Regions from separate parts of the Cellulosimicrobium sp. So1_17 genome, predicted to be linked through region 1. Evidence: predicted binding sites of a transcription regulator. Region 1 holds the regulator's gene; the other holds the start of a gene.
What was found. The regulator HspR, encoded in region 1, represses chaperone genes until heat shock. The targets are predictions, from matches to a motif close to AAGTTGAGTCNNNNNGACTCAACTT.

Region 1 (4,413 bases):
TGCCGGCGACGAGACGGGGACCGACCCGCTCGAAGGGCTCGACTTCGAGCCCTCGGGCGAGGCCGAGGTCGACGCCGCCGTCCTGGCCGCGAAGGCCGAGGCGGCGCAGCACCTCGAGTCGCTCCAGCGCGAGCGCGCGAGCTTCACGAACTACCGCAACCGGGCGCTGCGCGACCAGGAGGCCGCGCGCGCCAAGGGCGTGGAGGACGTGCTGACCGCGCTCCTGCCCGTGCTCGACGACGTGGACCGCGCCCGCCAGCACGGCGAGCTCACGGGCCCGTTCGCCGCGATCGCGGACAAGCTCGACGCGAGCCTCGAGCGGTTCGGCGTCCAGCGCTACGGGACGGTCGGCGAGGAGTTCGACCCGACCGTCCACGAGGCGCTCATGCACCAGACCGAGCCCGGGGCCACGGCCACCACGGTCAACCTCGTGATCGAGCCGGGCTACCGCATCGGCGAGCGCGTCGTGCGTGCCGCACGCGTCTCCGTCGTCGGCCCGGAGTAGCACCACCCTCGTGCCCGACGGCGCGGCGCACCTTCCGCGCGAAGGTGCGCCCCGTCGTCGGGCACGGGACGATCACGACCGGAAGCACCCGCAGCACCGCACGAAGGACAGACCCACGAGCACACGAGACACGACCCGGAGGGAGGCGCCGTGACCGGCCAGGACTGGATGGAGAAGGACTTCTACGCCGTGCTCGGCGTCCCCAAGGACGCCGACGACGCCGCGCTCAAGAAGGCGTACCGCAAGCTCGCCCGCCAGTACCACCCCGACCAGAACCCGGGTGACGACGCGGCGGAGGCGAAGTTCAAGGAGATCGGCGAGGCCTACGCCGTCCTGTCCGACCCGAAGGAGCGCGAGCAGTACGACGCGATCCGGGCGATGGCGGGTGGCGGTGCCCGGTTCTCCGCGGGTCCGGGCGGCGCCGGCGGCGCCGGCTTCGAGGACGTGTTCGGCGGGATGTTCGGCGGCGCCCCGGGCGGAGGGCGCGTGCGCTACTCGACCGGTGGCCAGGGCGGCGCCGGGTTCGAGGACATCCTCGGGTCGATGTTCGGCGGTGGGGGCGGGGGCCAGCGGTTCGCAGGCCAGGGCTTCGGCGGGCCGCAGGCCGGGGCCGACGTCGCCGCCGCGACGACGCTGCCCTTCCGGCAGGCGGTCGAGGGCTCGACCGTCACGTTCACCGTCGACGGCCGCCAGGTGGCGACGCGCATCCCGCCCGGTGTGCGGGACGGACAGAAGATCCGCCTGCGCGGCAAGGGGCGCCCGGGCAGCGCCGGGGGACCGGCCGGTGACCTCGTCGTCACCGTGCGCGTCACGCCGCACCCCGTGTTCGCGCTCGACGGGACCAACCTGCGCGTGAGCGTCCCCGTGACGTTCGCGGAGGCCGCGCTCGGCGCGACGATCTCCGTGCCGACCCTCGACGGGTCCACGGTCAAGGTCAAGGTGCCGGCGGGCACGCCGTCGGGCCGGACCCTGCGCGTCAAGGGGCGCGGGGTGCAGACCGCCAAGGGCACGGGCGACCTGCTCGTGACGGTCCAGGTGGCCGTCCCGCAGAAGCTGTCGAAGGCTGCGCGCGAGGCCGTCGAGGCGTTCGCCGCGGAGACCGACGGGCACGACGTGCGCGCGGACCTCGCGCGCCAGGCGGCGGAGTGACGGGGATGGCGTCGCGCGAGGGGCAGGGCGTCCCCGAGGACGCGCCCGTCCTGGTCATCTCCCAGGCGGCGACGCTCGCGGGCATGCACCCGCAGACGCTGCGCCAGTACGACCGCCTCGGGCTCGTCGTGCCGCGCCGCGCCGCCGGGCGCGGACGCCGCTACTCGCTGCGCGACGTCGCGAAGCTGCGCGAGGTGCAGCGCCTCAGCCACGACGAGGGCATCAACCTCGCCGGGATCCAGCGGATCCTCGCCCTGGAGTCGCAGGTCGAGCGCCTCGAGCGCCGGCTCGAGGCGCTCTCGGCCCGCGTCGAGCCGGGCGGGCGGGTGTTCGCCGCGGCGGCGAGCGGCGACGTCGTCGTGGTGCCGCGCGGCCGCAGCGTGCGCCGTGGCGTCGACGACGCGCTGCGCGAGACGTTCGCCGAGCACGCCGAGGCGCGTGCGCTCGTCATCTGGCGTCCGGCGGGTCCTGCGGACTGAGCTCCGCCGCGCCCGGCCGCGACAATTTCGAAAGAATGACGTGCGCTAAAGAGCATTCTTCGAGGAATTGTTAGTGAGGCCTTGCTTGCTATACACCGGGGAATTCCGGGAATACCGTGGAGAACGGAAGCCCGGCCCCCCGGGTCCTCGGAGCGAGGAGACAACGATGAGCAGCCTCATGGAGATGCCCCAGGTCGTCGAGTGTTCCATCGACGGGTGCGGGTACAACCACGACCACGGGTGCCACGCTGGCGCCGTGACCATCGCCGGCCACGTCGGCGACGCGGAGTGCGCGACCTTCATCCCGCTCGGCACCAAGGGCGGGCTCGAGAAGGTCCTCGCCCACGTCGGCGCGTGCCAGCGGACCGAGTGCGTCCACAACGAGTCGCTCGAGTGCTCGGCCCCGTCGATCCGCGTCGGTGCGGGCCCGTCGAGCGAGATCAGCGCGGACTGCCTGACCTTCACCCCGCGCTGACGCGCGGGCCTCTTCGCCGGCGGTCGGGTCACCCACCGGACCGCAGTGACGCCCCACCCCCGGACGCCCCGGACCGAGCGCTCGCCCGCCCGGCCGGGGCGTCGTCGCGCCCGGCCGTCTCGCCTCAGCGTTGCAGCGTGTCGAGCAGCGCGACGGCGGCCGCGTGGGTCCCCGGCAGCGGCTCGGTCCACAGGCGCGGCGGGCGGCGCAGGATCGCGGAGACGCCGAGCGAGAGCCCGGTGCGCTCGATGCGACGGCGCAGCTCTGCCCGGACCGCCTCGCCGTCGACGAGGCGCTCACCGAGGACGACGAACAACCCGTTGCCGAGCGACGCCATGGGGTGCCCGTCCCCGAAGGTCTGCGTGAGCGCACGACCCATCGCCGCCGACCGGGCGAAGCGTTGCCACCCCGTCAGGTCGTCGACGGCCACGTCCACCACGAGCAGCCCGTGGGTGTCGCCGACGGGGACGCCCGAGCGTTGCGCCGCGCCGTACGTCTCCCGGAGCCGGTGCGTCAGGTACTGCGGCGTCGCGAGACCGGACTCCGGGTCGAGGACCTCCGGCGAGACCGGGGTCGCGGCGTAGCCCTCCGCCCACCCGACCGCGACGGCGCGCAGGAGCTCGAGGTCGGGCTCGCGGTCGTGCGAGCGGTACAGGCACGCCACGTCGTCGATCGCCTCGCCGATGCCGACGCCGGCCTCGCCGCGGGCCTGCCCCAGCCGCTCCGCGGCCGGGGAGACGTCGTTCCGCTCGACCACGGCCTCGGTCAGCGCGTCGACGGCGGGGTGGTACCAGTCGCCGGGGCGCAGCCAGACGGTCTCGACGCTCCTCTCGCGCCAGGCCTCGCGCAACAGCTCCGGGGCAGGCGCGGCGTACCCCTGGATGTGTTCCATGTACATGAGACGCTCGGGAGGCTCCCTCATGACGCGGTTTCGACGAGAATCTTCGGTGAGGTGCTGCAGCGGGTGAAACAGACTCCGGGTAGCGGGTAAAGACGGGACGAAGCGGGACGGTTCACCCCCCTGCGGGGTGGATCTGCTGGACCCCCTCCCTGGAACCTGGACAGGCGTCTACCATGAGCACCGTCGTACGTCTTGCTGCAGCAGGACGAAGTCCAGGGCGGTGGCATGACTGAGGCGCGAACACAGGTGTGGGGCGAGGCGTTGAGCGACGCCGAGCTCATCACCGCCGTGCGCGGTGGCGACCCGAGCGCCTACGGTGCCCTGTACGAGAGGCACGCGGCCGCGGCGCACTCCGTGGCACGGCAGTACGTCCGCTCGACGGTCGACGCCGACGACGTCGTCTCCGACGCGTTCGCCCGCACGCTCTCGGTCCTGCAGAACGGTGGCGGACCGGACGTCACGTTCCGCGCCTACCTCTTCACCGTCGTCCGCCGGCTGTCCTACGACCTCGTCAACGGTGCCCGGCGCACCCAGCCCACGGACGACGAGCGGACCTTCGAGTCCGCGTTCGGGCCGATGGCCTCGACGGAGGACCCCACGCTCGAGGGCTTCGAGCGATCGATCGTCGCGAAGGCCTATGCCGAGCTCCCCGAGCGGTGGCGCGCCGTCCTCTGGTACACGGAGGTCGAGAACCTCCCGCCCGCAGAGATCGCACCGATCCTCGGGCTCACCGCGAACGGTGTCTCCGCCCTGTCCTACCGGGCGCGCGAGGGCTTGCGCCAGGCCTACCTCCAGCAGCACCTGACGTCCGTGCCCGCCGAGGAGTGCCAGGGCGTCAACCCCCTGCTGGGCTCCTACGTGCGCGGCGGGCTCGCGAAGCGCGAGACGGCGCGCGTCGAGAGCC
Region 2 (4,413 bases), 1.2 Mb from region 1:
CGGCCCGGGCCGTGCTCGGCAGCGCGAGCTGCCGAGGACGCGACCGGGCCGCCGAACCGTCACCGCCCTCAGGCGGTCAGCACCTCCGTGGCCAGGGTGAGGCCCCCGCCGTCGGGATCGCGGTCCACGCGCACGACGTCTCCGTCCGCGACGTCGCCCGCGAGGAGCATTCGCGCGAGGCGGTCGCCGATCTCGCGCTGCACGAGGCGGCGCAGCGGGCGCGCGCCGTAGGCGGGGTCGAAGCCCTCGAGCGCGAGCCACTCGCGCGCGGCGGGCGACACGTCGAGCGTGATCCGGCGGTCGGCGAGGCGCGCCGCGAGGTGCGCCACGCTGAGGTCCACGATCCGGCCGAGCTCCTCAAGGTTCAGCGGGTCGAACACGATGACGTCGTCGAGGCGGTTGAGGAACTCCGGCTTGAAGCTGGCCCGGACGGCGCTCATGACGGCCTCGTGCTTGGCGGAGTCCTCGAGCAGCGGGTCCACGAGGAACTGCGAGCCCAGGTTCGACGTGAGCACGAGGATGACGTTGCGGAAGTCGACGGTGCGGCCCTGGCCGTCGGTGAGACGGCCGTCGTCGAGCACCTGGAGCAGGATGTCGAAGACCTCGGGGTGCGCCTTCTCGACCTCGTCGAGCAGCACGACCGAGTACGGCCGACGGCGCACGGCCTCGGTGAGCTGGCCACCCTCCTCGTAGCCGACGTAGCCCGGGGGCGCGCCGACCAGGCGGGCGACGCTGTGCTTCTCGGAGTACTCCGACATGTCGATGCGCACCATGGCGCGCTCGTCGTCGAACAGGAAGTCCGCGAGCGACTTCGCGAGCTCGGTCTTGCCGACGCCCGTGGGGCCGAGGAAGAGGAACGAGCCCGTGGGACGGTCCGGGTCGGCGACGCCCGCACGCGCGCGCCGGACGGCGTCGGACACCGCGGACACCGCGGAGCGCTGCCCGATGAGGCGCTCGCCGATGACCTCCTCCATGTGGAGGAGCTTCTCGGACTCGCCCTGGAGCATGCGGCCCGCCGGGATGCCGGTCCACGCCGAGACCACCTCGGCGATCTCGTCCGCACCGACCTTGTCCGCGATCATCGGCGCGGTGTCCGCTCCGCCGACCGCGTCGGCCGCGCCCTCGGCGGCCTCGGCGCGCTCCGCCTCGTCCACCTCGCGCTGCACCTGCGGGATCTCGCCGTACTGCAGGCGCCCGGCGGTCTCGAGGTCGCCCTCGCGGATCGCGCGCTCGACCTGGACGCGCAGCTCGTCGAGCTTCGCGCGCAGGTCGCCGACGCGGTTGTGCCCGGCCTTCTCGGCCTCCCACCGCGCGGTGAGCGACGCGAGCTCCTCCCGGCGGTCGGCGAGGTCGGCACGCAGCCGCTCGAGGCGCTCGAGGCTCGCGGGGTCGGTCGACTCGGAGAGCACGACCTCCTCCATCTCGAGACGTGTCACCGCGCGCTGCAGCTCGTCGACCTCGACGGGCGACGAGTCGAGCTCCATGCGCAGGCGCGACGCGGCCTCGTCGACGAGGTCGATCGCCTTGTCGGGGAGCTGGCGGCCGGGGATGTACCGGTCGGACAACGATGCGGCGGCGACGAGCGCGGAGTCCGCGATCGTCACCTTGTGGTGCGCCTCGTACCGCTCCTTGAGGCCGCGCAGGATCGCGACCGTGTCCTCGACGGACGGCTCGCCGACGAAGACCTGCTGGAAACGGCGCTCGAGCGCCGGGTCCTTCTCGACGTGCTCGCGGTACTCGTCGAGCGTCGTGGCGCCGACGAGCCGCAGCTCGCCGCGGGCGAGCATGGGCTTGAGCATGTTGCCCGCGTCCATCGCGCCCTCTCCACCTGCGCCGGCGCCCACGACGGTGTGCAGCTCGTCGATGAAGGTGACGACCTCGCCGTCGGACGAGCGGATCTCCTCGAGCACGGCCTTGAGCCGCTCCTCGAACTCACCGCGGTACTTCGCGCCCGCGACCATGCTCGCGAGGTCCAGGGAGATGAGCCGCTTGCCCTGCAGGGACGTGGGGACGTCGCCGGCGACGATGCGCTGCGCGAGGCCCTCGACGACGGCCGTCTTGCCGACGCCGGGCTCCCCGATGAGGACGGGGTTGTTCTTCGTGCGGCGCGACAGCACCTGGACCACGCGGCGGATCTCGGAGTCGCGGCCGATGACGGGGTCGAGCCTGCCGTCGGCGGCCGCGGCCGTGAGGTCGGTGCCGTACTGCTCGAGCGCCTTGTAGGTGCCCTCGGGGTTGGGGCTCGTGACACGTGCGCTCCCCCGGACCGCGGGCAGCGCGGAGCGCAGCGCGTCCGCCGGGGCGCCGGCCTGCTGGAGGATCGTCGCGGCCTGCGACGAGCCCGCGGCCAGACCGATGAGCAGGTGCTCGGTCGAGACGTACTCGTCGCCGAGCCCCTGCGCCTCCTTCGAGGCGTTCTCGAGCACGGCCGAGGTCGCCCGCGACGGCTGGGGCTGCGCGACGGCGGAGCCGCTCACCGTGGGCAGCGCGACGAGCGCGGCGCGCAGCCGCTGGCCGATCGCCTGCTTGTCCGCGCCGACGGCGTCGAGCAGCCCGACGGCGACGCCGCCGTCCTGGGCGAGCAGCGCCGCCAGGAGGTGGGTCGGCTCGAGCTGGGGGTTGCCCGCAGCGGTGGCGGTCTGGATCGCGTCGCCGATCGCCTGCTGCGACATCGTGGTGAACTTCGTCTCCATCGGGGCTCCGGTGGTTGATCAGGGAACAGGGTCTGACCAGTGGAACGGTCCTCAAGTTGAGTGTATTCCGCTCAACTTGGCTCGCCCGCCATGCGCACGGCCCTGCGGGCCGGGACGGATGAAGTCTCCGGACGTTCGTCTCAAATCGGCATCGACCCTCGCCCCCGCCGCGGATCCGCGACATGCTGGACAGGTGAACCCCTCGCCACTGCGCAAGCGACTCGGACTCGGCGCCCTCCTCGCCACCCTTGCACTGTTCCTCGCCGGGTGCATGAGGATCGACATGGACCTCACGCTCAACGAGGACGACACGGCCGACGGCACGATCGTCATGGCGATCTCCGACGAGACGGCCGAGGCGCTCGGCCAGGACCCGCAGGCGCTGTGGGACCAGATGGGCTCGGAGATGGAGGGCGAGCTCCCGCCCGGTGCGACCCAGGAGCCCTACGCCGAGGACGGCTACACCGGCACGCGGATGACCTACACCGGTCAGCCGATCTCCGACATGTCGACGGGCGCCACGGACGAGCTCTCCATCACGCGCGAGGGCGACGAGTTCGTGGTGAGCGGCTCGATGGACATGTCCGACGAGGAGATGGGCATGGACGGGACCGATCCGGAGTCGGACGAGATGACCCGCCAGATGATGGAGGGCTTCGAGGTCAGCATCTCCATCACGTTCCCCGGTGAGGTCGCGGAGACCAATGGCGAGGTCGACGGCAACACCGTGACCTGGACCCCCGTGATCGGCGAGGTCACCGAGCTCTCGGCCCGCGGGTCGGCCGTTGCCGGGGGCGCCGCGGCGGACCCGGGCGACGGGACCACGGACGGCTCGACCGACGGCTCCGACGACGGCACGGACGACGGCACCACGGGCTCGTCCGCGGACTCGGACGGCGACGAGGGCTCCGGCTTCCCCTGGTGGGTCCTCGGCCTGGTCGGCGGGCTCCTCCTGCTCGCGATCATCGGCCTCGTGCTCTGGCTGGTGCTGCGCAAGAAGCCGGACGCGCAGGACGGTGACGCGGGACTCGCCCAGGGCGGCTACCCGGGTCAGCCCGGCGCGCCGCAGGGTCAGTACCCGGGCCAGTACCCGGGCCAGCCGGGTCCCCCGCAGGGCCAGTACCCCGGTCAGCCCGGCCAGTACGCCGGTCAGCCGGGTCAGTACCCCGGTCAGCCGGGCCAGTACCCCGGCCAGCCGGGTCAGCAGCCGCCCGCCGCCTACCCCGGGCAGCAGGGCCAGCCTGGCCAGTACCCCCCGCAGCAGGGCGGCTACCCCGGTCAGCAGGGCCAACCCGGCCAGTACCCGCCGCAGCAGGGCGGATATCCCGGCCAGCAGCCCGGCCCGCAGGGTCAGCAGCCCGGCCCGCAGGGGCAGCAGCCCGGCCCGCAGGGGCAGTACCCGCCCGCGCCGGGCCAGCAGCCCGGCCGTCCGGGTACCCCGCAGGGCCCGTACGCGCCGCCGCAGGGCCAGCAGCCCGGATACCCCGGCGCACCCGGGCACCCGCAGCAGGCACCGACGACTCCGTACCAGCAGGGCCCGGCCACCACGCAGCCGCTGCCTCCGCAGCCCGGACCGGTGCCGCCCGCCCCGACCCAGCCGCTCCCGCCGCAGCCGGGCGCCGCGGCGTCGGACCCCGGTCGCACGGGGCCCGGCAACGACGACGGTGACGACGAGATCGACGACGCGACGCGGCTCCGCCCGCCGACCTGACGCCTAGCC

Region 2: the regulator HspR is predicted to act here: its motif matches at 2,747-2,771, upstream of clpB (ATP-dependent chaperone ClpB).

What each region holds. Positions count from the first base shown of each region.
Region 1 is NZ_CM143702.1:3,633,841-3,638,253, forward strand. It holds gene grpE (nucleotide exchange factor GrpE) at 1-505, shown strand, start outside; gene ACZCLJ_RS16030 (DnaJ C-terminal domain-containing protein) at 656-1,654, shown strand; gene ACZCLJ_RS16035 (heat shock protein transcriptional repressor HspR) at 1,660-2,133, shown strand; gene ACZCLJ_RS16040 (DUF1540 domain-containing protein) at 2,300-2,608, shown strand; gene ACZCLJ_RS16045 (hypothetical protein) at 2,733-3,530, opposite strand; gene ACZCLJ_RS16050 (sigma-70 family RNA polymerase sigma factor) at 3,735-4,413, shown strand, end outside.
Region 2 is NZ_CM143702.1:2,422,394-2,426,806, forward strand. It holds gene clpB (ATP-dependent chaperone ClpB) at 69-2,693, opposite strand; gene ACZCLJ_RS10710 (LppM family (lipo)protein) at 2,887-4,404, shown strand.